Regions from separate parts of the Janthinobacterium sp. 1L-D-8-B-C4 genome, predicted to be linked through region 2. Evidence: predicted binding sites of a transcription regulator. Region 2 holds the regulator's gene; each other region holds the start of a gene.
The links. Region 2 encodes LexA, which represses DNA repair genes until DNA is damaged. Its sites were predicted from a motif close to ACTGTATNNNNATACAGT; they were not measured.

Region 1 (10,167 bases), on a different contig from region 2:
TGCCGCGTTTGCTCAAGCAGGCACGCAAGAGCGGCATCGTGCGCCACGTGGGGCCGGGCCGCAACATCTGGTCCAACGTGCATATCGACGACGTGGTGGCGCTGTATCTGCTGGCGCTGGAAAAGTCGCCGGCTGGCAGCTTTTACTTTGTCGAGACCGGCGAAGCGGCGTTTCGCGACATGACGGCAGCAATCGCCGAGGCAATGGGACTGGGGGCGGCGCAGGACTGGCCATTGGCCGACGCCATCGCCGAATGGGGCTATGAAATGGCCTCGTATGGCCTCGGTTCGAACAGCCGCGTACGTGGCGAACGGGCGCGCGCCTTGGGCTGGCACCCAGGTGGCCCGGCCGTGCTGGACTGGATCAAGCACGATATGTTGCAGCCGCCGCATTGATACAGGTCAGAAAGCGAGCGCTATGTGTGCTGGCGAACGGTGCACGCGGGCCATAGCGGTTATGATGGTCTCGCTTCGGTTGAGGCGCACTGCCGTGAAGTTGGCGGCATGTTCGATCTTCCAGCAGGTCAGCCGGTCGCCTCAAGGATCGGCACCAGTTTCCAGCGCGTGGAGTTTGTGATCAAACGCCACGCGCGACACCGCTCGCGGTACATTTTTTCTCCGGCGTTAGTTTGGTAATGACCCCTTCAGGGCCGGCTCAGCCGGCCTTTTTTTTCGTCTTCTCCGCCATTCACCGATACCCGTGCGCCATTCGCCGAACAGGCGTTTCCTTTTTGCGTGCCAGCGCGTATCTTTACGATCAACCAACAACCGGGGGGTCTCGTGAAACATGAACAAGCTTATTGGCGCCGTACCCAGCTGCTGTGGGGCGTGCTGCTGATCGTGGTCGGCGCCGTCTTCCTGCTCGACCGGCTCGACATCATCTACCTGCGCGACTATCGCCAGCTATGGCACTATTGGCCGGTAATCATGGTGCTTTTCGGCATCAACAAACTGGTGGCGCCGGTCTCGGCCAAGCAGGTTCTGAGCGGGCTGTGGCTGATTTTTTTCGCTGCCTGGTGGTATGTGTCGTACGAGGAACTGTGGAACCTGAGTTTCTACAGCAGCTGGCCCGCCTTGCTGATCGCCTGGGGCGTGGGGCTGGTGCTCGAACCACTGCTGAACAAACACTTCATGGCTTACCGGGAGTCAGAGCATGAAAAATAACACGCCACTCAATTCGCCATCGCAGATCATCTTGGGCGTGCTGGTGATCGGCCTGGGGCTGGTATTCCTGCTCGATAACCTCGGTTTTATCAGCGTGCGCTATACCTTCCGTTTCTGGCCAACCATTCTGATCATCTTCGGCCTGCTGAAGATCTCGCAAAGCCGCACCCGTTCCGGCTATGTACTGGGCGGCGTGCTGGTCTTGCTGGGCGTGACCTGGACTTTCCGCGCCATGGGTCTGTTTTATGTCAGCTGGAACATGCTGTGGCCGCTGGTTATTATCGGCATCGGTATTGCCGTCGTGACCAAGTCGCTGCCTGGTGGCCGTCAACGCCAGCGCCAACGCCGTTTCAACCGGGCCGAACCGGTCCAGCCGGTGCCACCGGCGGCCGCACCGATGGCTGGCATGAGTGCCGCGAGCGGCATCAACCTCGATAAAGATACGGCCGCTTCCGGGCACGACGATGACAGCATCATCGAAGTGTCGGCCATACTCGGTGGTTTCGTGCGGCGTGTGTCGTCGCAGCGTTTTCGTGGCGGCGACATCAATGTGATCATGGCCGGCTGCGAAATCGACCTGCGCCAGGCCTCGATCGACGGCGAAGCCGTGCTCAATGTGTTTGCCCTGTGCGGCGGCATCACCATCAAGGTACCGCCCGACTGGAGCGTGATCCTGCAAGGCACGCCCATCCTCGGTGGCTTTGAAGAAAAAACCATCGTGCCGCCGCACCAGCACAAGCGCCTGTATGTGAGTGGCTACGCCATTATGGGCGGCCTGGAAATCCGCAACTAGGCCCGGCATCCGGATGAGTGCAGCCCTGTCGAGACGGCGCGTCGCCGTGGTGGCTTTCCTGGTCTGCCTGGCGCTGGGCCTGGCGCTGGCGTTCGTGCTGTCGCGCTCGGCGCCGGTGCGCTGGCTCAACGCCGTGCTGCTGGTGGTGCCGGCCACCCTGGTGTACGCCATCGGCACGGGGTTTTCCACTTTTTACCTGTGCCGCGCCTATCCGCTCAATCGCCGCCACCCTGGGGCCATCCTCGGCGTAATGCTGGTGGCGGCTCTGTTTGCGGGCTTGCTGTGGGCGACCTTGCTGCAATTCATCAATAGCCTCAGCCTGCTGATCGAACTGCCATGGCTGGGCGTGCCACTGAGCCAGAATCTGGTGGTGCTGTTTTTTGGCCTCGGCGTGCTGCTGTACTGCCTGGCTGGCGCCGTGCATTATCTGCTGCTTGAATTCGTGCGCGCCAGGACTGCCGAGCAGCGCGGGCTGGAAGCGCGGCTGTCGGCGCAGCAAGCCCAGCTGCGCATGCTGCGCACGCAGATCGATCCACACTTCCTGTTCAACAGCTTGAATTCGATCAGTGCGCTGACCTCGATCGATCCGGCGGGCGCCCGCACCATGACGGTGGAGCTGGCCAGCTTTTTCCGGCAAAGCCTGAGCCTGGAAGCGCACAAGCACATCAGCGTGGCGCAGGAGCTGGTGCAGATCCGCCATTTCCTGGCAATCGAGCAAGTGCGCTTCGGCCAGCGCCTGCAGGTGGAAGAAACCATCGACGAGGCAGCGCTGGACTGTTTGTTGCCGCCCATGCTGATACAGCCGCTGGTGGAAAATGCCGTCAAGCATGGTATCTGCGGCCTGACCGAGGGAGGCGTGATCGCGATCACCGTGCGGCGCACGGGCAGCCTGCTGCGGATACAGGTGAATAATCCGGTCGACCAGGAGCAACTGTCGCCGCGCGGCAATGGTGTCGGGCTCGACAACGTGCGCCAGCGCCTGCTGGGCGCCTACGGCCACGAAGCCAGTGTGCACTGGGCGCGCCAGGACGGCGGTTTTGAGGTGAGCATATCCATGCCGGCACAGACCGGTGCCACAGAGGAGGAATAATGCAAGGCAAGATGCGGGTAGCCATCGTCGACGATGAAATGCTGGCGCGCGCCGTGTTGCGCGAATACCTGGCGCGCCATGACGATATCGAGATCGTGGCCGAATGCGCCAATGGCTTTGAAGTCGTGAAGGCCATCGCCGAACTGGCGCCGGAGCTGGTGTTTCTCGACATACAGATGCCGCGCCTGGACGGCTTCGAAGTGGCCGAGCTGATCGGCGCGAAAACCCGGCTGGTGTTTGTCACCGCCTACGACCAGTACGCGCTGAAGGCCTTCGAATGCCATGCCCTTGATTATTTGCTGAAACCGTACAGCGAGCAGCGCTTCGAACAGGCGCTGGCCCATGCGCGCGCACATCGCATGCCGGCTGCTGCCTTGCAAACGGTGGTGCACCAGGCCGCCACGCGCGCCGCGCCCCTGTCGCGCGTGTTGATACGCGATGGCGCCACGGTACATGTGATACCGGTGGCCAGCATCGCTTATGTCGAAGCGCAGGACGACTACGTCAGCATCTGCGCCGATGGCAGATGCTGGCTGAAAAGCCAGCGCCTGAGCGAGCTGGAAGCCCAGCTCGACCCGGAAAAGTTTATGCGCGTGCACAGGTCGTATCTGCTCAATATCGATGGCATCAGCCGCATCGAACCGGCCACGAGAGACAGCCATGTGGCGATCCTGCGCGACGGCACGCGCATTCCCGTGAGTAAGTCAGGCTATCAAAAACTCAGGCTGCTGGTCGGTTGAGCTTGTCTGTCAGCTGAACGTCCCACCAGGTGGGCAGCAACTGGCGTACTTCGGGCCGCGCAAAGCGGTCGTCGATCAGGTAGACCACGCCCTTGTCGGTTTGCGTGCGAATCACGCGGCCGGCCGCCTGCACCACCTTTTGCATGCCGGGATACAGATACGTGTAATCGTAGCCGGCGCCAAAGATGTCGCCCATGCGCTGGCGTATCTGTTCGTTGACCGGGTTGATCTGCGGCAGGCCCAGGGTGGCGATAAAGGCGCCGATCAGGCGCGCGCCGGGCAAGTCGATGCCTTCGCCAAAGGCGCCGCCGAGCACGGCAAAGCCGATGCCGCGTGTTTCCAGACCGAAGCGGCCCAGGAACTGCGTGCGCGCCGCGTCGTCCATGCGGCGCGGTTGCTGCCAGATGGGAACTTGGGGAAAGTGCTGAGCAAACAGGGTGGCGGTTTTTTCCATGTAGTCGAAGCTGCTGAAAAACGCCAGGTAGTTGCCCGGTGCTGCCGCATATTGCGTGGCCATCAGCTGGACGATGGGCAACAGGGATGCGGCGCGGTGCTGGTAGCGCGTGGAAATATTGTCGGCCACGCGCACGGCCAGCTGCTCGGCCAGGAACGGCGACTCGACGTCGACCCAGGCCGTGCCGGGCGGCATGCCGAGCGTATCGTTGTAGTAATTCCAGGGGCTCAAGGTAGCGGAAAACAGTGCCGTGCTGTGGCTGGCCTCGAAGCGCGGCTTGAGGAAGGGCGCCGGCACGATATTGCGGATGCAGATGGTCGAGCCAGTCGCCGTCTTGCTCACATCGAACAGGGAATGGTCGCCAAAGCTTTCTGCCAGACGGTTGATCAGCAGCACGTCGAAATAAAAGCGCTGCAAGTCTTCGTCCAGCGAGGCCGCATGCTCGGCCATATGGTCGCCGATGGCGGTGGCTAAGCCCTGCAGCGCGCCGAAGAATTTTTCCGGCAAGGCGGCATGCACCAGGTAGTCGTCGGTTTGCTCCTTGAACAGGGCGTTCCACTGGCGGTTGAGCCGGTCCAGCGGCTTTTTCAAGGGCTCGGGCGCGAACTTGCGCAGGCCTTTCAGCTGGATGTGTTCGAGTTCGGCAGTGTACATGCCGCGCGCGCGCGACACCATATTGTGCGCTTCGTCGACCAGCACATTGACCTTCCAGTCGTGCGCCAGGGTCATGCCGTACAGCATGGCGCTGAGGTCGAAATAATAGTTGTAGTCGCCGATCACGACATCGCTCCAGCGCGCCAGTTCCATGCCCAGGTAGTAGGGGCACACGCCTTGCTGCAGGGCGATGGCGCGCACCGCTTCCTTGTCGAGTATCAGGCCGCTGGCCAGCGCCACTTCGCGCGCCAGCGGCAGCCGGTCGTAGAAGCCGCGCGCCAATGGGCACGAGTCGCCATGGCAGGCCTTGTCCGGATGCTCGCAGGCGCTGGTTTTCGCGCTCAGCTCCAGCACCCGCAGCGGCAGCAACGGCGCGCTGTTTTTCAGGATGGCGCAGGCGTCGAGCGCCATCTGCCGGCCCGGCACCTTGGCGGCCAGGAAAAACAGCTTGTCGAGGCCATGCGCTGCCGTGGCTTTCAGCATCGGAAACAGGCTGCCGACGGTCTTGCCGATGCCGGTCGGCGCTTGCGCCAGCAGGCAGCAGCCGCGGTTGCTGGCCTTGTACATGGCTTCGGCCAGCTGGCGCTGGCCCGGGCGAAAGCCGGCATGGGGAAACGCCATCGCCGTCAGTTGCCGGTCGCGGCTGTCGCGGTGCGCCAGTTCCTGCTCGGCCCACTCCAGGAACAAGGTGCAATGCTGCTCGAAGAAGAGGCGCAGCGCTTCGCTGGTGCACTCTTCATGCAAAATGGTTTCCTTCTGGCTGGCAATATCGAAATACACCAGCGCCACGCGCAGCATCGGCAGGTTCAGTTGCTGACACAGCAAATGGCCATAGATGCGCGCCTGCGCCCAGTGCAGCTGCCGGTGGTTGGCCGGCATGATGGAAAGGTCGCCGCGGTAGGTCTTGATTTCTTCCAGCTGGCGCCGGGCCGGATCGTAGCCGTCGGCGCGGCCGCGCACATGCAGCGGACCGAAGTCGCCGGCCAGGCTGATTTCACGCTGGTAATCGTCGTCGCGCCGCCCTGTGACGGTGGCGTGGCCGGCGATGCCTTCCTGCGCCGTGGGCGAGGGCGTAAAGCGCAGGTCCAGGTCGCCCACCTTGGCGGTAAACTCGCACAGCGCGCGTACGGCAATGGTGTATTTTTTCACGCCGCCACCGCCTGCGACCATTGCAGATAGCACACGGAAACCGGCATCGCATGCTGGGCGCAATAAGCGATCCAGCGCTGCTGGTTGTCCTGCAGGCGGTCGCCCGGTCCCTTTACTTCGATCATGCGGTAGCGCTGTTCGGCCGGCCAGAACTGGATCAGGTCGGGAAAGCCCGTGCGGTTGCTTTTAATGTCGAGCAAGATGCGTTCAAACGCCTTTTTCAGGTGCGCGGCCGGAATGCAGGCCAGCGCCAGTTCCAGCAGCTCGCCATCAAACACCTGCCAGCTGACGAATGGCGACACGATGCCGTGCTTGGCGTCGTATGTGGCGCGCATGCTGGCGCGGTAGTCGCCATTGTCGAGCTGCCCCAGGCAGGCCGTAAAGTCGTCGAGGCGGCGCGCATGGAAGTCGGCGCTGTGCAGGTCGGCCGGGCCACGGTGGAACGGGTGGAAAAAGGCGCCCGGTATCGCCTTGAAAATGGCATGCCAGCAAAGCAGGCCAAACAGGGAATTGATCAGCGTGTTTTCCACGTAATAGACCGGCGCGTCGTCCTGCATCAGGTGCTGCTGCACCACGCCTTCCACATGGCAGCTTTCTTGCGGGAAGGGCAGCAGCAGATCGATGCGCTCGACCGGCGCCGCTGGCGTGGCCGCCTGTTTCGCGTGGCCCAGTTTGCGCCGCAAGCGGGGCGCCATGCGCAGCAGCAACTGGCGCTCGGCTTCGCTTTCCGGCGCCTGCAGGGCGATCGTCAGGCGCTCGTAGGCGGCGCCCGGCTGTTCATCTTTTTCCAGTACGCGTATGGCCCGTCCGCGCGCGCCCGGATAGCGGCAATCGGCATAGGCGCGGTAGGCGGCGGGCCAGTCCTGCGATTTTTCCAGCTGCTGGGCGATCTGGAATTGCAGCTTGTCGCGGCGGCTGGCCAGCCAGGCGTTGCCGGGGTCACAGGCCAGCGCGGCCAGTTCCTGCAGCACTTCGTCGGCAGGTGCGGGCGCAGCCTCGTCGTTGAAGCGCTCGCGGCACTGGTGCAGTACTTCATAGTGGGCAATATCCTGGCGCGTGCGAAAGCCACGCGAAGCGAGTGAAAACTCGACTTTTTCATATTGATACACGCCCAGGTCGGACAGCACGAATTCCGACCAGTCCTGGTGATAATTGCCGAAGTAAATCAGGCGCAGCCGGTCGCACAGGGGCTGGTTGCAGATGCTGTAGAGCACATCGTTCGAGGCCGGATACCAGGCGGAAAACGGCTGTTCGCCGGCATGCTGCTCGCGCAGTGCTGCCAGCTGTTCCGTCTTGCGCGCGGTTTTCAAGGGCCCGGCCATGCAGAACACCTGCTGCAGTTCGGGTTTCAGCAGCAGCTCGAACAGGGTGTCGATATCGATGGCCGGGTCCGCCACCACCCAGCCGGCGGCCAGCAGGGGCAGGGCGGCTGCGCGCGTGTCGCCGATCTCGGCATAGTTGAGCTTGCTGGCGCGAAACAGACAACCCTTGCGCATCACCAGCCGCACGAACAGCGCGCGCGATGCTTGCGGCAGGGGCGCGAACTGCGCGATGAACTGCGTTTCTTCCTCGCTCAGCAGATCGGCATAGCGCTCGCTGATCCAGTTCAGCACGCCCTGGAAGTTTTCCAGATAGTACAAGGGATTGTCCAGGACTCTCAACATGGTGGGGCAGGCAGGCTCTTTGATGTTACTTAGATATGGTTTTACTGTGTTTATATACAGTTTAAACCCTGGCGGCCTGCTTGCCCAGCGTTTTCCGTACCGCGCAGCACCGGCGTTGCGCCAGTCATTATAAATAATCAAAAATGTTTACTTATTGTCGGGAGGGCCGTATATTCTGGCGTATGAAAAATGCTATCCTGATCACCGCCGCCTGCATGCTGGCCCTGCTGTCGACCATCGGCGCGTCCTTGCCGTATCCAATATTGCCGCCGCTGTTCGCCGCCGAAGCACCGAACGCCTTCAACAACTTCATGGGCCTGCCGTCCAAGCTGCTGTTCGGCCTGGCGCTGACCATCAATCCGCTGGGCCTGCTGATCGGTTCAGCTTTGCTGGGGCCGCTGTCGGACCGCTATGGCCGCCGCCCCCTGCTGATGCGCACCGCTGTCGGCGCCGCCATCGGCCATGCGATCACGGCCTGGGCTCTGGTGATCCAGTCCTATCCGTTGTTTATCGTCGCGCGCTTTATTACCGGCCTGCTCGAAGGCAATGGCGCCGTGGCGCGCGCCATGCTGGCCGACCAGTTGCAAGGGCCGCTGCGCCTGCGCGCCATGTCGTGGCTGAACGGCGCCTTTTATCTGGGCTGGCTGGTGGGGCCGATCCTGGCCGGCGCCACCTTGGTGTGGGGCGTGACGGTACCGTTCTGGATTGCCGCCGGCGCACTGATGCTGGTGGCCGTGCTGGTGGCCATCGGCTTGCCGCGCGAAACGCCGTCGCTGCTGACCACCTCATGGTGGCAGGTGGCGCGCGACCGCCATTCGCTCAACCTGCTGCGCCACGAGGAATTGCGCACGCTGTTCATCGTGCAACTGGCATTGACTTGCGGCGTGGCCAGTTTCTATGAGTTTTATCCGCTGTGGCTGGTCGAGACGGCCCACTACAACGCGCAGGCGATTGCCTGGGTCAATGTGGGCCTGTGCGGCACCATGACGATTACTTCGCTGCTGGCGGGCGGACCCAGCCGCCATGCGCCCTTGCAGCGCGCAGGCTGGTATGGCTGCGGTATCGCGCTGGCCATCCTGGTACTGGCAGTCGGCAATATCTGGGTCGGCATAGCCGCCATCGTCCTGTTCGGCATCCCGAACGCGCTGTACAACACGGTGGTCCAGGGCTGGTGCGCCGAGCGCTTCAGCGCCCACGGCCAGGGCGCCGTGATGGGCTTGCTGTCGACCACCTTCTGCATCGCCAATATCGTCGTTGCGCTGGGCGGCTCGCTGCTGATCCTGATCGACACGCGGCTGGTGCTGATCGTAGGCGCCCTGTGCGCGGCCTGGTCGGCCTGGCGCATGAACCGCTGGCGCCGTCACCTAAATGCCACCGATGCGCCGCAGCTGAAGGCGGCCGCATGAGTGTCACCGTGGCTACCTCGGAGCAGACGCTGTTCCTGCTGAAAATGCGCGGCCCGCAGACGGCGCAGCAACTGGCGGCCTTGCTCGATATCACCTCGATGGGGGCGCGGCGCCAGCTCGAAGCGGCGCATGGCAAGGGCCTGGTGGCGTTCGAGGACGTGGCCGACAAGGTGGGCCGGCCGTCGCGGCGCTGGTCGCTGACGGACGCCGGCCATGCGCGCTTTCCCGACCGCCACGCCGACCTGACCCTGGAACTGATCACCCAGGTGCAACAGCTGTTCGGCGACGAAGGCATGGACAAGCTGATCGCCGCGCGTGAAGCGAGTAGCGAGGCGGCGTATCGCGCGTTAATCGATGACGCCGCGCAGTTGTCGGACCGCGTGGCCAGCCTGGCCGTCGCCCGCGATGGCGAAGGCTATATGGCCGATGCCGAACCGCAGCCGGACGGCAGCGTGCTGCTGGTGGAAAACCATTGCCCGATCTGCGCGGCGGCGACGTCGTGCCAGAAATTCTGCCGCTCGGAACTAGCGGTCTTCCAGCGCGTGCTCGGCGACGATTGCACGGTGGAGCGCAGCGAGTATCTGCTGGAGGGGGGAAGAAGGTGTGTGTACCGCATAACCCCGGTAAGGGTGGCGTAGGTCGGATTAGCGCTTGCGCGTAATCCGACAACACCACGGTCATGGTCAACGATGTTGTCGGATTACGCGGCTTCGCCGCTAATCCGACCTACGCTTATTTCTTTGCTGCCTTGGCCGCTTTCGGCGCCACTTTTTCAGCCGCTTCCTGTACGCCTGCCGTTGCCTTGTCCGACGCCTGCGCTACCTGCGCCGAGGCCTTGGCGATCTGTTCTTCCACGGTTTTCACGGCCTGTTTGGTGGCCTTGGTGACTTGCTCGTAGCCGAGAAAGGCGTTGTCGATGGCGGCCTTGACGATGGCGACGGCGTTTTCCGAGCCGGGCGGCACGTTTTTCGTCACGTCGTAGATCAGTGCGCTCAGATTGCTTTTCGCTTCGGCCACGTGGGCTTCGGCGGCGGTGGTGAACTCGGTGTGGATA
Region 2 (10,167 bases):
ACGTTGTTCCAGCGAGCGGTTCAGCTGGGACAGCGCAATCACCGGGCAACCGAGTTCTTTCGCCAAGCCTTTCAGGCCACGTGAAATCTCGGAAATCTCGGTGGCACGGTTGTCGCCGGGGGAATTGGCCGACATCAGCTGCAAATAGTCGACGATGATCAGGCCGAGCTTGCCGCACTGGCGCGACAGGCGGCGCGAACGCGCGCGCAACTCGATCGAGTTCAGCGCCGGCGTTTCGTCGATGTACAACTGGGCGTCGTTCATCTTCTGGATCGCGTTGGTGAGGCGCGGCCAGTCTTCGTCGTTCAGGCGGCCGGTGCGCAGGCGGTGCTGGTCGAGCTGCCCGACCGAGCCCAGCATACGCATGGCCAGCTGGGCGCCGCCCATCTCCATCGAGAACACCGCCACCGGCAAGCCGCTGTCGATCGCCACGTTCTCGCCGATATTGACGGAAAACGCGGTCTTGCCCATCGACGGGCGGCCGGCGACGATCACCAGGTCGCCCGGCTGCAGGCCGGAGGTCATGCGGTCGAGGTCGATAAAACCGGTCGGCACGCCGGTGATTTCACTCTGGTTGTCACGGCTGTAGAGCTCGTCGATGCGCTCGACCACTTGCGTCAGCAAGGGCTGGATCGCGGTCCAGCCCTGCGCGCCGCGCGCGCCTTCTTCGGCAATCGCAAAGATCTTCGATTCGGCTTCGTCAAGCATCTGCTTGACTTCCTTGCCTTGCGGGCTGAACGCAGTGCCCGAGATATCGTCGGCCACGGTGATCAACTTGCGCAGCACGCCGCGGTCGCGCACGATCTCGGCGTAACGGCGGATATTGGCTGCCGACGGCGTGTTTTGCGCCATCGCGTTCAGGTAAGCGAGTCCGCCCACATCCTCGGCCTTGCCGAGCTGGGTCAGGGTTTCAAAAACAGTAATGACATCGGCCGGCTTCGAGGCGTTCACCATCTTGACGATTTGCTCGAAGATGATGCGATGGTCATAGCGATAGAAATCATCCGCATGCATGAAATCGGCAATGCGGTCATACGCGGCATTATCGCGCAGCAGACCACCAATGACGGACTGTTCTGCTTCGATCGAATGCGGCGGTATGCGGAGGGAATCCAGTTGTGGATCTGAGGGGGCGTTCATGGCGCGAATTATACCCGCTTCGGCGTGCGGGCAAAAATAAAGGGCTGAAAATGACGGAAAAAAAGGCCACAAAAAAGCCGGGCGAACCCGGCTTTTCCAATTGCGGCAATGCTGCAGGCCGAGGCCTGCAAACGATTTACGCGTTTGCGTCTGGTACCACAGCGATCACCACTTCCACTACCACGTCGGTGTGCAGGGCAACCGAAACGTTGTGCTCGCCAACAACTTTCAGCGGGCCGGTAGGCATGCGTACTTGTGCTTTTTCAACAGCGAAACCTTGCTTGGTCAGCGCTTCAGCGATGTCGAAGTTGGTGACAGAACCGAACAGACGGCCATCGACGCCAGCTTTTTGAGCAACTTGAACGGTCAGGCCGCTCAGTTTTTCGCCCTGGGCTTGCGATGCAGCCAGTTTGGCGGCAGCAGCTTTTTCCAGTTCAGCGCGCTTGACTTCGAATTCGGCGATCGCCGTAGCGGTAGCACGACGGGCCAGGCGTTGCGGGATCAGGAAGTTACGTGCGTAACCGTCTTTGACTTTGACGACTTCGCCGAGGTTACCGACGTTAACAACTTTTTCTAACAGAATGATTTGCATAGTTCTTCTCCAGGAATATCTGACCGATTAAGCGTGGTGCAAATCGGTGTATGGCAGCAGCGCGAGGAAGCGAGCGCGCTTGATTGCGGTGTCAACTTGGCGCTGGTAGTGCGCTTTGGTACCGGTCAGGCGTGCTGGCATGATCTTGCCGTTTTCTTGGACGAAGTCTTTCAGCGTGTCAACGTCTTTGTAGTCAACTTGTTCAACGTGTGCTGCGGTGAAGCGGCAGAACTTCTTGCGTTTGAACAGTGGGTTTTGCTGTTTGCGTTTTTCTTTAAGCTTGAGCTTGTTTTTGTCGAACTTTTTACCGAATGCCATTCTAGGCTCCTGTATCTAAAATTGCGCTAGTCAGAACTGACTGCACTAAAATCAATGATGTGAAACACCAAACTCTTGCTGTTGCGGCTTTTCCTGGCCAGGAAACCCGTGAACTGATACACCCCGCCCAAGCTTGCCTGACTGAACCGGCCTGAGATTTCGCCAGCGGCAAGCGCGGCAAGTTCAAACTCGGTCAAACGGGCGATACCGGCTTCCATCTGCTGCGAACTGTGCTGCAATACTGCATTCACGATCGGCAACCCTGCCGGGGTATAGCGCAATATTTCGCGCTCGGCAATGATGGCGGTAACTTGTAACTGGTTCAGCGCACGATCCTGGTCAATCAGGCTGCTGCTGCGGCTGGAGCGGCTGCTGGTGCTTCGGTGCGGTGGCTTTTGGCCGCATCTTCGCGTTGTACCGATTTCATCATCGGCGAAGGAGCTGTTTCAGCTTTCTTCATTTTAACGGTCAGGTGACGCAACACGGCATCATTGAATTTGAATGCTGTTTCCAACTCGACCAGGGTCTCGTTGTCGCATTCGATGTTCAGGCAGATGTAGTGTGCTTTAGGCAGTTTCTGGATCGAGTAAGCCATTTGACGGCGGCCCCAATCTTCCACGCGGTGAACCGAACCGCCGCGGGTGGTTACGCTGGCTTTGTAGCGTTCGATCATCGCGGGCACTTGCTCGCTCTGGTCCGGATGGACGATAAAGACTATTTCATAATGACGCATGCAAACTCCTTCAGGTCGGATTGATAATCGCCCACCCCGGCGTCAAGACGGGTGTGGGAAGGTCAGCCGAAGATTATAACCGCCTTTTGCAATCCGTTCAACCATTGCTTGCCATGCAGCGCCTGCAACGCCCGCCAGCGCAGCATTTTTGCTTCGCGCGCGACTTTTTCCATCGAAATCGGCCGAAAATGCCGAAAGTCGCTTGCATAGTCGGCGATACTGTACAAAAATACAGACTGTTCATATAGACAGCATTTCACTATGCACCCACCATCCATGATCAAGCTGACAGCACGACAAGAACAAATCCTGAACCTGATCAAGGACGCGATTGAAAACACGGGTTTTCCTCCGACCCGCGCCGAAATCGCCAATGAATTGGGTTTCAAATCGGCCAATGCAGCCGAAGAGCATTTGCAGGCCCTGGCCCGCAAGGGCGCCATCGAGATTTCGCCGGGCACCTCGCGCGGCATCCGCCTGATCGGCGCCTCGCTTGCCGAGCCGGCGCTGCCGAAGGTGCCTGCCGCGCTGCTGATGTCGCTGCCGCTGATCGGCCGCGTGGCCGCCGGTTCGCCCATCCTGGCGCAGGAAAACCTGGAAGCGAGCTACAACGTCGATCCGGCCCTGTTTTCGGCCAAGCCCGACTTTTTGCTGAAAGTGCGCGGCTGGTCGATGCGCGACGCCGGCATCATGGACGGCGACCTGCTGGCCGTAAAAAAAGTCGACAGTGCCAAGAACGGCCAGATCGTCGTAGCCCGCATCGGCGATGAAGTCACCGTCAAGCGCTACAAGAAAACCGGCACCCTGATCGAACTGTTCCCGGAAAACCCCGACTTCAAGGTCATTACCGTGACGCCGGAAGACGAGTTTGCCCTGGAAGGCCTGGCAGTCGGCCTGATGCGCAGCTGGCATTAAACTGCTGCACGTGAAAAAGGGCCGCCACAGCAATGCTGTTGCGGCCCTTTTTATTGCCGAAGGCGTTTACGCGTCCAGCGCGCTCTTGAAATCATCGAGCAGGTCGGCTTCATCCTCGATACCGACGGAAACGCGGATCAGCGACTCGGCAATGCCCATGCTGGCGCGGCGTTCTGCACCCATCTCGTAGAAGATCGTATGGGCGACCGGTATCACCAGGGTGCGCGTGTCGCCCAGGTTGCTGGCCGGTATCGCCAGGTTCAGGCGATTGAGGAAATCGAAGCAGTCGATGCCGTCTTTCAATTCAAAACTGAACAGCGAACCGTAGCTGCGGAACAACTCGGACGCCAGCGCGTGCTGCGGGTGCGACGCCAGGCCCGGGTAATGCACGGCCGCCACGCGCGGATCGGCTTGCAGCATGGTAGCGAGCGCCAGCGCGTTCGAGCAGGTGCGGTCCATGCGCAAGGCCATGGTTTCGGCGCCCACGGCAATATGATGCGCCGCTTCCGGCCCCAGCGAGGCACCGAAGTCGCGCAAGGCCTTGGCGCGGATCTGCGCAATGCCCCATTGTTTCGGCGCCGCCTTTTTGTAGTTCTCGAAAATATTCGGGTACTGCGTCCAGTCGAACACACCGGTATCGGTCAGGCTGCCCCCAAGCGCATTGCCGTGGCCGCCGATCGACTTGGTCAGCGCATTGATCACCAGGCCGGCGCCCACCGCTTTCGGGCGGAACAGGTAGGGCGTGGTCATGGTGTTGTCGACGATATACAGGATGCCTTTCTCGCGGCACAGCTCGCCAATCTTTGCCAGGTCGGCGATCTGCGTACGCGGGTTGGCGATGGTTTCAACGAACACGATGCGCGTTTGCGGCGTGATGGCGGCGGCCACGTTAGCCACTTCGGTGGCGTCGACGAATGACACGCCGATGCCCTGCCCCGTCACCGTCTGCCACAGGCTGTTGGTATTGCCGAACAAAAAGGCCGACGACACCACATGGTCGCCGGCGCGCAGCAAGGATTGCACAACGGCACCGATGGCACCCATGCCGGTGGCAAAGCACAAGGTGGCCACACCGTCTTCCATCTGGTTGACCTTGTCTTCCAGTGCGGAGACGGTCGGGTTGCCCTGGCGGCCGTAGCGAAAGCCCGGCTCCTTGCCCTGGAACACGGACGCCAGCTGGCGCGCGTCACTGTAGCCGAAAGCAACCGAAGTATGCACGGGCTTGTGCAGCGAGCCGTGCTCGATGCCCTTGCGGCGGTCGTTATGCAGGATGGTGGTGGTAAAGCCGTAGGTTTTTTTGGTGGTCATCGATGAAATTCCGGATATTCGATTTGCCGCGCAACCCCAAGGCAAATGCCGGGGTCAGACCTGAAGGTCTGACCCCAAAAAAAGCCCGGCGCAGGCCGGGCAGGTTACTTATGCTTCGGTAGTCGCCAGGTTCAGGTTCAGCTGGGAACGCGGCGTGTCTTCGGGCGCTGCCGCCTTCGGATTGTGGCGCGCATATTCCAGGCGGTCCAGGTAGTCCTGCGAGACGTCGCCGGTCACGTAGACGCCGTCAAAGCACGACGCTTCGAAGTTGGTCAGGGCCGGGTTGACGTCGGCAATCGCCTGCTTCAGGTCGTCGATATCCTGGTAGACCAGGTAATCGGCGGTGATTTCGCGGCACACTTCTTCGGTGGTGCGGCCATAGGCGATCAGCTCATCGCGCGTCGGCATGTCGATGCCGTAGACGTTCGGGTAGATCACCGGTGGTGCGGCCGAAGCGAAGATCACCTTGCGGGCGCCGGCTTCGCGCGCCATCTGCACGATTTCGCGGCTGGTGGTGCCGCGCACGATGGAGTCGTCGACCAGCAGTACGACCTTGTCCTTGAATTCGGACGGAATCGCGTTGAGCTTCTGGCGCACCGACTTCTTGCGCGCCGCCTGGCCCGGCATGATGAACGTACGGCCGATATAGCGGTTCTTGATGAAGCCTTCGCGGTACTCGATGTTCAGCGCCAGGGCCAGCTGGATGGCGGCCGGACGCGACGAGTCGGGAATCGGCATGACCACGTCGATGCCGCCTTCGGGCAGTTCGCGGCGGATCTTTTCGGCCAGGTATTCGCCCATTTTCAGGCGCGTGGCGTACACCGAGGCACCGTCAATGACGGAATCGGGACGCGCCAGGTAGACGAATTCGAACACGCATGGGTTCAGGCTGGCGTTGTCGGCGCATTGCTGGCTGTGCAGTTTTTTGTCAGCATCGATGAAGACCGCTTCGCCCGGCGCGATATCGCGCACGAAACGGAAGCCCATGCCTTCCAGTGCCACCGATTCGGAGGCGATCAGGTATTCGGTGCCCTGCTCGCTTTCGTTGATGCCCAGGCACAAAGGACGGATGCCGTGCGGATCGCGGAAGGCCAGCAAGCCCACGCCGGCGATCTGCGCGACGGCCGCATAACCACCCTTGACGCGGCGGTTCAGCACGGTCACGGCCTTGAAGATCGCCTCAGGATCGAGCACCAGGCCGCTGGTGGCCTGATGGATTTCATGGGCCAGCACGTTCAGCAGCACTTCCGAGTCGGAATCGGTATTGATGTGGCGGCGGTCGTTCTTGAACATCTCCTGTTTCAGCTGTTCCCAGTTGGTCAGGTTGCCATTGTGCGCGAGGGTAATGCCGAACGGCGCATTCACGTAAAACGGTTGCGCTTCTTCTTCGCTCGACGAACCGGCGGTAGGGTAGCGGCAGTGGCCGATGCCGGAATTGCCTTGCAGCGAACGCATGTTACGCGTACGGAAGACGTCGCGCACCAGGCCATTGGCCTTGTGCATGGAAAACATACTGCTGTGATTGGTCGCAATCCCTGCCGCGTCCTGACCACGATGTTGCAAGAGCAACAACGCATCATAGAGCAATTGATTGACAGGTTGATGGGAAACGACGCCGACGATGCCACACATGGTGTGCTCCTGTAACTGTGCTACTGATTTAAAAAGATCAAAATTTCACATGCTGCGCGTAGGCGGCAGGCAGATAAGGCTTGATGATGCGCGCACCCTGCTCCGCAAACGGACTGAGCAAGGCGTTCTTCCAGAACGGCTGTTGCGGAATCGAGGTCATGCCGCACAAGATGACGGTGGTCAGCACAATTACAAGCCCCCGCGCCGCGCCGAACAGGCTGCCCAGCATCCGGTCGGCCAGGCTCAGCCCGGTTACCTTGACCAGCGCATCGATCGTCATGCCAAGCAAGCCCATCAGGATGCGTACGCCGATAAACAGAATCACGAAGGCCAGCAGCAGGCGCACGGCCTCGCCAGGAATCACGGCCGGCAGGAATTTCGCCAGGGTCGCGCCGTAGGCGTTGGCTGCGACAAACGCCACCACCCAGCTCACCAGCGACAGGATTTCCTTGATCAGGCCGCGCATCATGCTGATCAGCACCGAAGTGGCCAGCACGAACAACACCAGATAATCGAAAATCGTCACGCCGCCTGGCCCACTGGCATCATGCTGGCACCAGGCTGCCGCCCAGGCCCAGCTTTTGCAATTTGGCGCGCGTCTTTTCCGCCTCGTCGCGGCTGCCGAACGGCCCCACGCGCACGCGGATGCGCTGGCCACCGGCGCTGGACACTTTTTGCGTATAGGAATTGATGCCCGCGTCGCGCAACTTCGCCTGCAGTTCATCGACCTTGTCCTGCGTTGCCAGCGCGGCGACCTGCACAACGAAGCGGCCGCCATCGTTATCGGACGATTTTTCCTCCATTTTGGCAACCGGCTTGGCTTCCGCTTTGGCCGCAGGTTTACCTTCCAGGATGGCCATCGCGCGCGCCGCATCGTCATTCGATTTTTCCACCTTGACCGGTTTCGGTTCAGGCTTCGGCTCCGGCTTGACTTCATGTTTCGGTTCAGGCTTGGGCTCGACCTTGGGCTCGCGCTTCGGCTCGGCCTTGGCCTCGACCTTCGGCTCCGGTTTTGTTTCGTGCTTCGGTTCGACCTTGGGCTCGACCTTCACCGGCTTCGGCTCAACATACGTCGGCTTCGGCTCGACATAGGCCGGCTTGACCGGTTCGGCCGCGGCCACCACGGTGGCGGGAACCGGCGTTGGCATCGGCGTCGGTTTGCTTCTGGCCGGCAATGGCGTATCGACGATTTCCTCGGACTGGTCCAGGCCATTGTTGGCCGCGCCCTGCGCCGGTACCGCTTGCACCGGCGCAGGCGCTGCAGCAACTTTTTCTTTCGACGGAATATCGATGGCGATATCGTTGACGGGCGACTTCGGTTCGGAATCGAGCAGCATCGGCAGGCCGACAGCCACGCCAAGGGCCAGCGCGATGGCGCCGATCAGGCGGCGGCGCGCGCGTTTCTTTTCCGGCAAGGCCGGATCGGGCGCATCGCGGCCAGCACGGCGGCCACCACCACCGGAGGTATTGGCGGCGCGCTTGCGGGTCGGCGACTGCGCTTCGCCAGGAACATAAAAGCCGCTGTCTTCGCCAGAGGATTCTTGCTTGTTTTTAAACAGTTTCGAGAACAAGCCCATGCGTCATTTTCAGTCGAGTGCGTTTCAGTGAAGTGAGGATTTCCTGGCCTTCATCACGCCGGCAACGGTGAGGAAAGAACCAAAGACCACAATTCTATCATTCTCACCCGCCCGGCTCATTGCATTTGCAAAAGCTTGTGCCGGATCATCGAATACGGACACCGTATGATCGCCACTATCCGGCTTGTCTTCCAGCATGATCTGTACCTTGGCCGCCAGCTCGGAAGCGCTGGCCGCGCGCGGCGAAGGCAGGCCCGTCAGGCACCAGTGATCGACGTGTTCGCTCATCGCGGCCAGCACGCCATCGATATCCTTGTCGAGCATGGACCCGAAGACGGCATAGGTATAAGGGTGAAAGCCCATATTGCCCAGGTTCTGGTTCAGCGCCGAGGCTGCATGGGGATTGTGCGCCACATCAAGAATCACGCTGGGGCGACCAGGCAGCACCTGGAAGCGGCCCGGCAGCTCCACCGTCACGAGGCCGGTGCGCACTTCCTGCGCGCCGACCGGCAACTTCAATTTCAGCACTTCCAGCGCCGCCAGCACGGCGGTGGCGTTGAGGATCTGATTGGCGCCGCGCAGGCTCGGGTAGGCCAGCGAATTGCGGCGCTGCTCGCGCCCGCCATAGTTCCACTGCTGCTTGTCGCCCGAATAATTGAAGTCGCGGCCCATCAGCCACAGGTCGGCGCCGATCGCCGTCGCATGATCGATCAACGATTGCGGCGGCACCGGATCACTGCAGATGGCCGCCTTGCCAGCGCGGAAGATGCCGGCCTTTTCAAAACCGATCGCCTCGCGCGTGTCGCCCAGGTAATCGGTATGGTCGATATCGACGCTGGTAACGATGGCCACGTCGGCGTCGATCACATTGACCGCATCGAGGCGCCCGCCCAGGCCCACTTCCAGGATCGCCACGTCGAGCTGCGCGTGCGACAACAGATGCAGGATGGCCAGGGTGGTGAATTCGAAATACGTCAGCGGCGTGTCAGCGCGCACCGCTTCGACGGCATTGAAGCTGGCGACCAGCTGCTCGTCGCTGGCCATTTCGCCCAGCACACGCGCGCGCTCGTTAAAGTCGAGAAAGTGCGGCTTGATATACAGGCCCACTTTGTAGCCAGCACGCAACAAGACCGACTCCAGCATGGCGCAGGTCGAACCTTTGCCATTGGTGCCGGCCACCATGATCACGGGGCAGGAAAATGCCAGCTGCAGGCGCGCCTTGACGGCCTGCACGCGGTCCAGGCCCATATTGATCTGGGTTTCCGAATGCCGGGTTTCCAGCATGGCGAGCCAGTCTGGCAAAGTGATGGGGAGGTTTTGCATGGGAGACTTCTTGTGTAAGGATGCGCGAGGCAGAGAAACAGGCAACCCTAAACAACATCTGGGGTCGGACCCTCAGGGTCCGACCCCAGCGGTTCATGGGTTCGGGTAAATGGACATTATTCCATTCAATACAATCAAGCCAGCACTTCCACAGCCTGATTCTGCAACAGTGCCAGCAAATGGGCGATTTCTTCGCGCATCTTGCGGCGGTCGACGATCATGTCGACGGCGCCCTTGGTGACCAGGAACTCGGCACGCTGGAAGCCTTCCGGCAATTTTTCGCGCACGGTGTTTTCAATCACGCGCGGGCCGGCAAAGCCGATCAACGCTTTCGGTTCAGCAATCACCACGTCGCCCATGAAGGCAAACGAGGCCGACACGCCGCCCATGGTCGGGTCGGTCAGCACACTGATGAACGGCAGTTTCTTTTCGGCCAGCTTGGTCAGCATGGCGGTAGTCTTGGCCATCTGCATCAAGGAAAGCAAGCCTTCCTGCATGCGCGCGCCACCGGTGGCGGTAATGCAAATGAATGGCACTTTCTGTTCCAGCGCGATCTGCGCGCCGCGCACGAAGCGCTCGCCGACCACCGAGCCCATCGAGCCGCCCATGAATTCAAATTCAAAGCACGC
Region 3 (10,167 bases), 170 kb from region 2:
GACGAGCCAGACATCGACGAGCCGCTCATGCTGCCGCCCGTGCCCGATTGCAGGCTGGCGCCGCCGCGCAGGTCGCTGCCTGATGACATGCGACTGCCGCCCAGGTTGCCCATATTGCCCATGTTGCTCATGTCGCCCATGCCATAGCGCGAGGTGGTGCCGTAGAACTGGTTCATCTGGTCATTCCAGGCGTCGCTGGCCATGTCGGGCCAGTTGTCCTTGTCGAAACCGGGGGCGTTTTTCAGTTGTTCCTTGTCCACGTCCAGCATGAAGCGCTTGTTGATGGTGTCCAGGGTCAGCTTTTCCCAAGGCACGGCAAACAGCTTTTCGCCCAGGGTCAGCACGCCGCCAAAGGACAGCACGGCATAGGCGATCCGGCCGCTGCGCATGTCGAGCATGATTTCCTTGATGTCGCCCAGTTGCTCTTCGCTGTGGTTGTAGACATCGTCGCCGATCAGGGTATCGGCACCCATCAGTGCCGGCCCGGGGCCGGTGTCGTTGCGATACATGCCCAGCATGTCGCGGTCCAGATAGCTCATGGTTTTTTCTCCAGTTGAAGTGGATGGAAGTGCGCGGTGAGCATCCAGATTAAGCATGGTGACTTGGCGGCGTTTGAGCTAGCTCAATTGTGTCAGGGGAACTTTTAAAAGCTGAGGATCCTACGGTGTCGTGCGGCAAGTGCGGTACTCTATGGTATCGAATCAGGAGGCTGTGCCATCATGGTTAAACCCGCTACCACATGGCTTCGCGGCTTGCTGCGTGTCGGCAAGACGCAGCAGCGCACGGCCACCAGGCTGGCCAAGGTGCTGTTCGGCCCGCCTGTGGCCAAGCCTGCTTCCAAGCCACGGCGCAAACCGGCCAAGGCCGCCACCGCCACCGCAGCAGCACCCCTGGCGCCGCCGCGCGTGCGCAAGCGGGCCGCACCCGCGCCGGGAAAATGGCTGGCGTCGCACTACGCGCCGCTGGGGGAGCCCGGGCAGTTGCCGGGCCGGCGCCTGCCGTATTATCTGTATCTGCCCGACAAGGCGCCCAATGTTGCCATGCGCACGCGAGGCCGGCCGCTGCTGGTGATGCTGCACGGCTGCGAGCAGAGCGCCACGCAGTTTGCCGAAGGTACGCGCATGAATCGCTTGGCCGAGCGCAAGGGTTATGCGGTGCTGTACCCGCAGCAGTCGCTGCGCTCGCATGCGCGGCGCTGCTGGAAATGGTATGAAAAGCTGACCCAGGATGGTGGCGGCGACGTCGGCCTGATCGTCGGCGCCATCGCGCAGGTGGCCGCGCGTTACCCTGTCGACCGCACGCGCATTTATATCTGCGGCATTTCCGCCGGCGCCGGCATGGCCCATATCGTGGCGCTGAACCATCCGCAGCTGTTTGCCGCCGTCGGCCTGCATTCGGGGCCTGTGTTCGGCGCCGGCCACAGCCTGATCGGCGCCATGCATGTGATGCAGCATGGCGCGGCGATGCGGGTCGACAGCGCCATCGACGAAGTGCTGGCGCGCCAGCCGCTGTTTCCGGGCCTGCCGACCATCCTGATCCAGGGCCAGCAGGACAATGTGGTGCGGCCGATTAACCAGACTCAGCTGGTGCGCCAGAGCATCCGCCTGAATCGCATGCCGGCCACGACGCAGGTCACGGCCGAACGCTGGCCACCGGGTACGGCGGGCAGCCGCAATCCCGCGCATGGCTACGCGCTGCATGATTATCAGGTGGGAACGCAGTTGCTGCTGCGCGTGGCGCAGATCGAACAGCTGGAGCATGCCTGGAGCGGTGGCGACGCCAGCCTGCCATTCAATGCCAAAGCGGGGCCGGACGCCAGCAAGCTGCTGCTGGACTTTTTTGCGCGCCACCAGCGGCGCTTGTAGACCTACAGCAGCAGGAAGGCCAGTGCCGCCACCATGGTCGGCGGCAGGGCACCGGCCAGGAGGCCCAGCGCGCCGATCGATTCACTGTCGAAGCCGCGCCGCAACAGCGCCACGCCGGCCGGGTTCGGCGCATTGGCGATCACGGTCAGGCCGCCGCCGGCGACCGCGCCCGCCATCAGCATGTATTTGGCTTCCGCACTGATGCCGGCGATCAGCGAGCCGAGGTAAGTCAGGGCGGCATTGTCGGTAATCGCTGTCAGGCCCAGCGCGCCGAAGAACAGCGCCAGCGGTTTCAGGCTCGACACAATCGGCTGCAACCACCATTGCTGCATGCCGCCCAATACCACCAGCCCGGCCAGAAAGAAGCCGACCAGCAGGCCTTCCTTCAGGATCAAGGGGTTTTGGTAGCGTTCATACGCCTGCACGAAGCCGAGGAAGAATAAAAACAGTCCCAGGAACAAGACCGGATGATGGGCCAGCGCCACCACGCCGGCCAGCACGGCCAGGTGCACCAGGCTGATGGCCAGCGGCACTTTTGGCGGCTCGACGGCGCCCGGTTTCGGTTTGATGTCGGACGTATTGCTGTGCAAATACTTGCGCAACAACAGGCAGGCGCCGGTGGCGTTGACCAGCACGGCAATCGCCGCTTTCCAGCCGAAGTGGCTGGCCATGAAGGCGCTGTCCCAGTTCCAGGTGGTGGCCACCATCAGCACCGGCGGCGCCGCATACGAGGTCAGCGTGCCGCCGATGGAGACGTTGACGAACAGCACGCCCAGGGCGCCATATTTCAGCCATTCGGGTATGCCTTGGCGAAAGATTTGCGGCGCCAGCATCAGCGCGGCCAGGGTCATGGCGGCCGGCTCGGTAATCAGGGAACCGGTCAGCGGCACCAGCGCCAGGCCCAGCCACGCCAGCGCCAGCTCGGTACGCAACGGCAGGGCGCGCGCCACGCCTTTCAACAGGCGCTGCACGGCGTCGAGCACGGGGCGGGAAGCGGCCACCACCATGACGACAAAGACGAATAGCGGCTCCGTGTAATGGCGCGACTCGGCATAGCTGATCGCCGCGTCGCTGCCGGAAACGAAGGCCATGGCGATAATCAGGATAAACGCCCAGAAGCCGAACACCACTTCCACCTCGCCCAGCAGGTGGAACAGTCCTGCATGGCGCGGGTGGCGGTCGGCCAGCAGGTCAAACGTCTTGGCGGCAAAGGTGTGGACGAGGGCGAGGCCGAAGATGACGGCGCTGATCAATTGTATGGTGCTCAAATGTGATTTCCTTGATAAATGTGAAGCCGCCTGGTGCAATACCGGACGGTAAGGAGAGCGCTCATGGTACAGCAATCGTGGGCAATAACAGTGTTTTTCGACACCGCGAAGCGGCCTGCGCGGCGGCTTGCAGGGCATGGACAGACAGATAATCCTTGCCAAAATGGCCTGTGAATAGTACTGTATATTTATACAGTATTTTACTTAGGTACTTTCATGCAACATTCCGAACTGATGGCCTCGCCGGAAGCCTTGCATCCGTCCTTGTGGCGCGCCTCGCAGCTGGGACAGGGCGCGGTGCGCTGCATCGACACGGGCTTTGCCGCCTTGTCGGCGCAGCTGCCGGGCGGCGGCTGGCCCACCGGCAGCCTGGTCGACCTGCTGGTGCAGCAGGCCGGCAGCGGCGAATTGCGGCTGCTGGCGCCGGCGCTGGCGCAATTGCCGGGCTTGCCCATCGTGCTGCTGCAGCCGCCCCATCCGCCGCAGGCGCTGGCGCTGGCAGCGCAAGGATTGCACCCGTCGCAACTGCTGTGGCTGCGCAGCGCCAGCAGCAAGGATGCCTTATGGGCGGCGGAAAACATCTTGCGCAGCGGCAGTTGCGGCGCACTGCTGTTCTGGCAAAGCCAGGTGCGCGCCGAGAGCCTGCGCCGCTTGCACCTGGCGGCGCAGGGCGGTAACACCCTGTTTTTCATGCTGCGCCCGCTGCATGGCGCGCAGGATGCTTCGCCGGCGCCGCTGCGCCTGTCGGTACGGCCGGCCGCCGGCGGCATCGATATCGGCTTTATCAAACGCCGGGGACCGCAGCGCGATGCGCCGCTGTTCCTGCCCTTGCAACCTCCTTCTTTACTGCAGCGTCATGCGCCTCTGGATCGGCCTCTGCCTGCCCCGGCTCCCGCTCGACGTGTTCTTGCCGAACTGGTCGGCTGACACCTTGTGCGTGGTGCTGGAGCAGGAGCAAGTGATTGCCCTGTCGCCGCTGGCGCGCGCAGCCGGCGTCAAGCCGGGCATGCGCCGCGCCGGCGTCCTGATGCTGGCGCCGCAGGCGCGCGTGCATGCACGCTCATCGGAACTGGAAGCGCAGGCGCTGCAGGAGGTGGCGCTGGCGCTGCTGCAATATTCGCCGCAGGTGGCCAGTGCCGAAGAAGCCACCTTGCTGGTTGACGCCGGCGCCAGCCTGCGCCTGTTCGGTGGCGTGCGCGCGCTGTGCCGGCAAATCGAGGCCAGTTTGCGCGCACTTGGCTATACGGCTGTGCTGTCGTGCGCGCCGACAGCGCGCGGCGCCTGGCTGCTGGCGCAAGGGCTTGCAAAGGCGGGCGCAACATCAGGGCGCGCGCTGGGCATGGCCAGCCTGGTGCGCCAGCTTGACCGTTTGCCCTGCGCCTTGCTGCCGCCGGCGCGCGCTAATCTGGACTGGTTCGACGGCATCGGCTGCCACACGCTGGGGCAGCTGCGCCGTTTGCCACGTCCTGGCCTGCAGCGCCGCTGCGGCCGGCCCTTGCTCGATATGCTCGACGACGCCCACGGCCACGGCACCGAATTGTTCGTCTGGATCGCCGCGCCGCCGAGCTTTTGCGCCGCGCTGGAACTGTTCGACCGGGTCGAGCACGCCGACGCGCTGCTGTTCGGCGCGCGCCGCTTGCTGCAGCAAATGACAGGCTGGCTATGTGCGCATCAACTGGCCGTCGAACGCATCGAATTGCTGCTGATACACGAACGGGGCAGGGTGGCAAAACCGCCGACCGTGCTGGTGCTGGCGCTGGGCGAGGCGGTCTGGCGCGATGAACACCTGGTGCGCTTGCTGCGCGAGCGGCTGGCGCAAGTGACGCTCGACGCGCCCGTGATCGGCTTGCGTTTGTCTGCGCCGCAAGTGCAGGCGATGGCGCCGCCCAGCGAGAGCCTGTTTCCCGAGCCGGGCGGCACGCCGCAGGAACGCCAGCGCCTGATGCAATTGCTGGTGGCGCGCCTGGGCGTGGAGAATGTGCTGCAGGCCATGCCGCAAGCCGACTACCGGCCCGAAGCGGCCAACCGCTGGCTGCCCGTGCCCGCCCGAGTCCCCGCCAAAAGCGCCGTGCCCGACTTGCCGCCGGGCCTGCCCGGCATGCCCCGGCCGGGCTGGCTGCTGGCCCAGCCCATCGCCCTCTTGATGCGCGAACACCGGCCATTTTATGGCTCGCCCTTGCGCATGGTGTCGGTGGCCGAACGCATCGAGGCCGGCTGGTGGGGGCAGTCGCAGGCGCGCGATTATTTTATTGCCGAAGGGCTCGATCACGCCCATTACTGGGTTTATCGCGAACGCATTGCAGGCAATGCGGAAGAAGCGCCGCGCTGGTTTTTGCATGGCTTGTTCAGTTGAATTGCATATCACTAAGAGCAAGGTGTAGTAAAGGCTTGAAAACAGCTGGCCGGAGACGCGCGCCTGAGAAAACGCCGATGGCGGCGTTGCAGCTCCTCGCCGTACTCGTCGTACTGTCTTCGTCGCTGCGCCTTGCCCTCGACGTTTTTCAGGCCCGCTTGGCCCGAGATGCCTGTGCAGGCGACTGGGTTTCAATACGTTTTGCGGGCGTGCTTGTGGTTAGAAACATGCTTGCTCCAGCAGCGTTACAATGCTCCATCGCCCGGCATGTCCGGCAGCTTTTGATCAACACTTTATGAAATCCACCCGGCAAGACTTTCCTGGCGCGCATGGCCATCTGCTGGCGGCGCGGCTCGATGCGCCCGATGGCGCGATCCGCGCTTATGCGCTGTTTGCCCACTGTTTTACCTGCGGCAAGGATGTGCTGGCGGCGCGGCGCATTGCGCAAGGCTTGAGCGAACATGGCATCGCCGTGCTGCGCTTTGATTTCACGGGACTGGGCGCCAGCGAAGGCGAATTTGCCGCCACCAATTTTTCCTCGAACGTCGACGACCTGGTGGCCGCCGCCGATTTCTTGCGCGCAAAGCATGCTGCGCCGCAATTGCTGATCGGTCATAGCCTGGGCGGGGCGGCCGTGCTGGCGGCCGCCGCGCAAGTGCCGGAAGCGACCGCCATCGTCACCCTGGCAGCACCGAGCACGCCTGCCTACGTGACGCGCATGTTCAGTGCGCACCTGGAGCAGATCGCTGCCGATGGCGAGGCGCTGGTGCAACTGCAAGGGCGGCCGTTTCGCATCCGCCAGCAATTCGTCGACGATGCGGGCAGCCACAGCCTGAAGGAATGCATCGCCGGCCTGCGCCGTGCGCTGATGGTGATGCACGCGCCGAACGACACCACCGTCAGCCTGTCGAACGCGATGGATATTTTCACGGCCGCGAAACACCCGAAAAGCTTTGTCTCGCTCGACGATGCCGATCATCTGCTGACCGGGCGCGATGATGCTGCGTATGTTGCCAACGTAATCGCGGCCTGGAGCGCGCGCTATCTGCAGGCCGCGCCTGCGGCATGAGGTAGCAGGGTCACTCGCTTGCTGGTACGGCGGCCTCGCTGGCCGGCGCGAGCAGCCTTTTTCTGTAGAGAAGGAACACGATCGCGCCCACTGGCAAGGCGACGGTAAATAACCAGGGCATATAGAGGCCGCTTTGCGCGCCTACACTGAATAATTGCACGGAAAACGGCATGAACAGCCATTGTCCGGTGCCCCAGTTGAGCACCAGTTTGCCGAAGCCGACGATAATGAACAGCAGCCACGGCCATTTCCTGCCACGCAGTTTGCTGCGCAGGCACAGCACCAGCGCGGACAGTGTCAGCAGCGCGATGGCTGCCACCATGCACAGCATCAGATAGTGGGGTACTGACTTGTCGTGCAAGCTGAAGTCAGCCTGCTGTTCCAGCGATGTCGTTTGCGGTATCACGCCCACATCCGTGACGGTGACATTGTTGCCATATCTTTTCAGCATGATGGTGCTGAGTATCCATCTGTCGGAAAATTCATACTCCAGGCTGATATTGAGAAGTTGCGGAGCACCCGGCTGCTCGAAGCGATGATAGCCGATCACTTTGATGGACTTGGGTTCGCCATCAGGAAAAATCTCGCTCAGCTCGGGCAGTTTGTTGGTGACAGCCTCGCCATTGCTGCCGGGGTCAATCGCGTTGCCGATCAGTTCGAGCTTTTTTTCACGCAGCAGTTCGCTGTAATGCATGGCTAGTTGCTTGTCTTGCATGGGCACAACTTCATCCATGGTCTTGGCCATATCGGCTTGCTGGCAGCCTGATAATAATAGTAACAAGACGGGCAAAGCGCAGAGACGCTGGAAGAACTGGAGCATGGGGATCAATAGTGATGGCGTGATGAAAAACGCCGCACCGGCAAAAAGCGGGTGCGGCGCAGTGGAGTGGGAAACGGATTACTCGTCGTCGAATTCGGCCGACAGATCCTTCCAGCCCTTGCTGGCGGCAAAGGCGGAGAACTCTTCCGGTGCTTCAAGCACGATCAGTTTCTTGTCTTGCAGGCCCAGGTCGCCATGGCCGAAGTCGGGGCCGACGTAGCCGAGGCTGCGCAGGCGCGCCAGGATATGGCCGACCAGGGTCTTGTCCTTGTAGGCACCCGCTTCGAGCGGGGCGGAAAAATCGACATAGACGTCGATAATGCCGTAGCCTTCGTCGAAGATGCGGATGGCCTTGATGTCGTGGGCACGGCCGGAGCCGTCGGTGGCCTTGAAAGGGCCGCTGAGCTGGATGTCGGTATCATTGTTCATAGTGTCAGCATACACCAATCAATCAGACTTTGGGCAGCGCCATGCCGCGCTGTACGGCCGGGCGTTCGCCCACCAGGGTCAGCCAGCGCTGCAGCGCGGGGCTCGCTTCAAGCCGGGCGCCCAGCGCACCCTTGAGGCGCTCTTCGGCGGCGCGCACCCACGGGTAGGCGGCGATATCGGCAATCGTATACTCGCTGCCGGCCAGGTAGGGCGCGGCGGCCAGCTGCTTTTCCATTACGTTGAGCAATCTTTCAGCTTCCTCGCGGAAACGTTTCAACGCCTGCTCGGACTTTTCCTCGGCGCGCTCGAAGTAGCCCAGCTGGCCCAGCATGGGCCCCAGGCCGCCGATCTGCCAGCTCAGCCATTCCAGCGCCTTGTAGCGCGCGGCACCCGATGGCGCCAGGAACTGCTGGTGTTTTTCCGCCAGGTAAATCAGGATGGCAGCGCTTTCAAACAGCGGCAAGGCACCGCCCTCGGCGCCTTCATCGACCATGGCGGGGATCTTGTTGTTGGGCGAAATGGCCAGGAACTCGGGCGTGAACTGCTGGCCTTCGCCGATATTGACCGTCTCGATGCGGTAGGGAATGCTCAATTCCTCGAGCAGGATAATCGGCTTGCGGCCGTTGGGTGTGGTCCAGGTGTAGAGCGTGATCATCATTTCTCCTTGGTGGAATACTGTGCCATCTTAAAACGGCGTCGCGCCGGCCAGCGCACGCCAGCCTTATTTCAACGCTTGCAAGATGGTGCTCAGGCGATCCGGCGTGTTGGCGATGCGTTCCAGTTGCGGATACTTCAGGCCGCCGTGATAGTCGAGCGCCACCGTCTGGAATTGCTTGCCCTTTTTCACCAGCAAGTTGATCGGCTCGCTATTGTCTTTGGCGGCCTTGATGGCCGCTTTCAGCAGCTTGGGCGTATAGGCCGTGCCATTGACGGCCAGCAAGGTCGTATTGCCCGACAGGCCGGCCTTGAAGGCGGGACCGTCCCACAGCAACCGGCCCAGCTTGCCGTCCTTGTCGATCACCACGCCCAGTGAATAAGTCAGGTCGGTGCTCTTGCCGCGCTCTTCATCGGCTTTCAGGGCTGGCGTGGGCGTATCGCGGTAGACCAGTTTCCAGCCGGCGCGCGCCAGGCCGTCCAGCGGTGCGCCGGGGCCATGGCCATCGACGCGGCTGCGCAAAAAGGTCGCCCAGTCGTAGGGCTGCACTTTGTTGAGTGCCGCCACCACATCCTCGAAGGTGTAGGGCAGCGCCGTGGTGCTGCCGTCGTTGACGCCAAAGAAGGCGCGCGCGAAATCGTCCAGGGAGCGGCGCTCGCGCGACAGTTCGCGGATCAGGGTGTCGACATCAAGCCAGACCAGTGCGCCCTCCATGTAGTAGTCCTCGTCGCGCTGCCAGCTGCTCCAGCCTTGCGGGCGGCGGGCGTTGATGATCGGGTCATTGGTGGTGTCGCCCATGGTGCGCCAGCTGCGTCCTGGCGCCACGTCGTAGCGCGCGGCGGTGGCGGCGAACAGGTCGCGCATATGCACCGGGTCGACCAGGCCGGAACGCGCCGCCAGCACATTGCCCCAGTACTGGGTCTGGCCTTCGTAGACCCACAGCAGGCTGTTTTGCAGCGGCGTGTTGAAGTCCGCCGTGTCCTGGCCGGCCGGGCGGCGGAACTTGCCGTTCCACGAATGCGTCAGTTCATGCGGCAGCAGCACGCGCACCGGCGCCGTCTTGTCCCAGTCGCTGAAGTAGCCGGGCTTGACGCCGTTCTCGCTCGACTGCTGGTGTTCGCGGCCGATGCCGCCGAATTCATCGCTTTGCGCCAGCAGGAAATCGTAATGCTTGTAGTGGCGCGAGGCGAACAGTTTATAGGCCTGCTGCATCAGCGCTCGGTGCGGCGCGATCTGCTCGGGCGTTGCTTCCAGGCTGTCGGCGCTGTCGGCCACCAGGTTCAGGTGCACCGGGAACCTGGCGCCCGGATCGAGGTCGATGCGCTTGAAATGGCGGCCGGCAAACAGGGGCGAATCGACCAGGGTTTCCAGGTCCAGCGGCTTGAACGCCACCTGCTGGCCGGCTGGCGTGGCCGCTTCGCTTTGTACTTCCAGGGCGCTGCCGAACTGCCAGCCGGCCGGCAGCGTCAGGTTCGGCTGCACGGCGATCTCGCGCGTCGGGCGCCCGGCCGGATACAGCGTCATGGCCTGCCATTGCACGCCCAGCATCTCGCGCGTCATGGTGATGCGGCCCTGGTTCGCTTCGACCGGCGAGAGGAACTGGTACCGCGCTTCCACCGTGGACGCGCCGGCCGGCACGGTGACGTGGAAGGCGAACATGTTGACCGGATCGCGCCGCCATTCCAACGGCTGGCCGTTGGCCGACAGG

Region 1: AC0Z42_RS19260 (VRR-NUC domain-containing protein) is a predicted target of LexA. The motif match lies at 7,751-7,768, and genes of this name have one in related genera.
Region 3: imuA (translesion DNA synthesis-associated protein ImuA) is a predicted target of LexA. The motif match lies at 3,313-3,330, and genes of this name have one in related genera.

Annotation. Positions count from the first base shown of each region.
Region 1 is NZ_JBXAVX010000011.1:144,073-154,239, reverse strand. Features, by position in the region: gene AC0Z42_RS19290 (NAD-dependent epimerase/dehydratase family protein) at 1-395, shown strand, start outside; gene AC0Z42_RS19285 (LiaF transmembrane domain-containing protein) at 780-1,163, shown strand; gene AC0Z42_RS19280 (LiaI-LiaF-like domain-containing protein) at 1,153-1,956, shown strand; gene AC0Z42_RS19275 (sensor histidine kinase) at 1,970-3,046, shown strand; gene AC0Z42_RS19270 (LytR/AlgR family response regulator transcription factor) at 3,058-3,786, shown strand; gene AC0Z42_RS19265 (ATP-dependent DNA helicase) at 3,767-6,064, opposite strand; gene AC0Z42_RS19260 (VRR-NUC domain-containing protein) at 6,040-7,707, opposite strand; gene AC0Z42_RS19255 (MFS transporter) at 7,890-9,113, shown strand; gene AC0Z42_RS19250 (helix-turn-helix transcriptional regulator) at 9,110-9,751, shown strand; gene phaP (TIGR01841 family phasin) at 9,846-10,167, opposite strand, start outside.
Region 2 is NZ_JBXAVX010000006.1:310,049-320,215, reverse strand. Features, by position in the region: gene AC0Z42_RS13555 (replicative DNA helicase) at 1-1,140, opposite strand, end outside; gene rplI (50S ribosomal protein L9) at 1,277-1,732, opposite strand; gene rpsR (30S ribosomal protein S18) at 1,760-2,050, opposite strand; gene priB (primosomal replication protein N) at 2,077-2,376, opposite strand; gene rpsF (30S ribosomal protein S6) at 2,394-2,783, opposite strand; gene lexA (transcriptional repressor LexA) at 3,060-3,698, shown strand; gene AC0Z42_RS13525 (cystathionine gamma-synthase family protein) at 3,765-5,006, opposite strand; gene purF (amidophosphoribosyltransferase) at 5,115-6,638, opposite strand; gene AC0Z42_RS13515 (CvpA family protein) at 6,676-7,164, opposite strand; gene AC0Z42_RS13510 (SPOR domain-containing protein) at 7,184-8,215, opposite strand; gene folC (bifunctional tetrahydrofolate synthase/dihydrofolate synthase) at 8,240-9,538, opposite strand; gene accD (acetyl-CoA carboxylase, carboxyltransferase subunit beta) at 9,673-10,167, opposite strand, start outside.
Region 3 is NZ_JBXAVX010000006.1:138,845-149,011, forward strand. Features, by position in the region: gene AC0Z42_RS12770 (PRC-barrel domain-containing protein) at 1-539, opposite strand, end outside; gene AC0Z42_RS12775 (extracellular catalytic domain type 1 short-chain-length polyhydroxyalkanoate depolymerase) at 720-1,865, shown strand; gene AC0Z42_RS12780 (putative Na+/H+ antiporter) at 1,868-3,133, opposite strand; gene imuA (translesion DNA synthesis-associated protein ImuA) at 3,350-4,060, shown strand; gene AC0Z42_RS12790 (Y-family DNA polymerase) at 3,990-5,486, shown strand; gene AC0Z42_RS12795 (alpha/beta hydrolase family protein) at 5,782-6,555, shown strand; gene AC0Z42_RS12800 (hypothetical protein) at 6,566-7,375, opposite strand; gene AC0Z42_RS12805 (hypothetical protein) at 7,454-7,804, opposite strand; gene AC0Z42_RS12810 (glutathione S-transferase family protein) at 7,827-8,462, opposite strand; gene AC0Z42_RS12815 (M61 family metallopeptidase) at 8,526-10,167, opposite strand, start outside.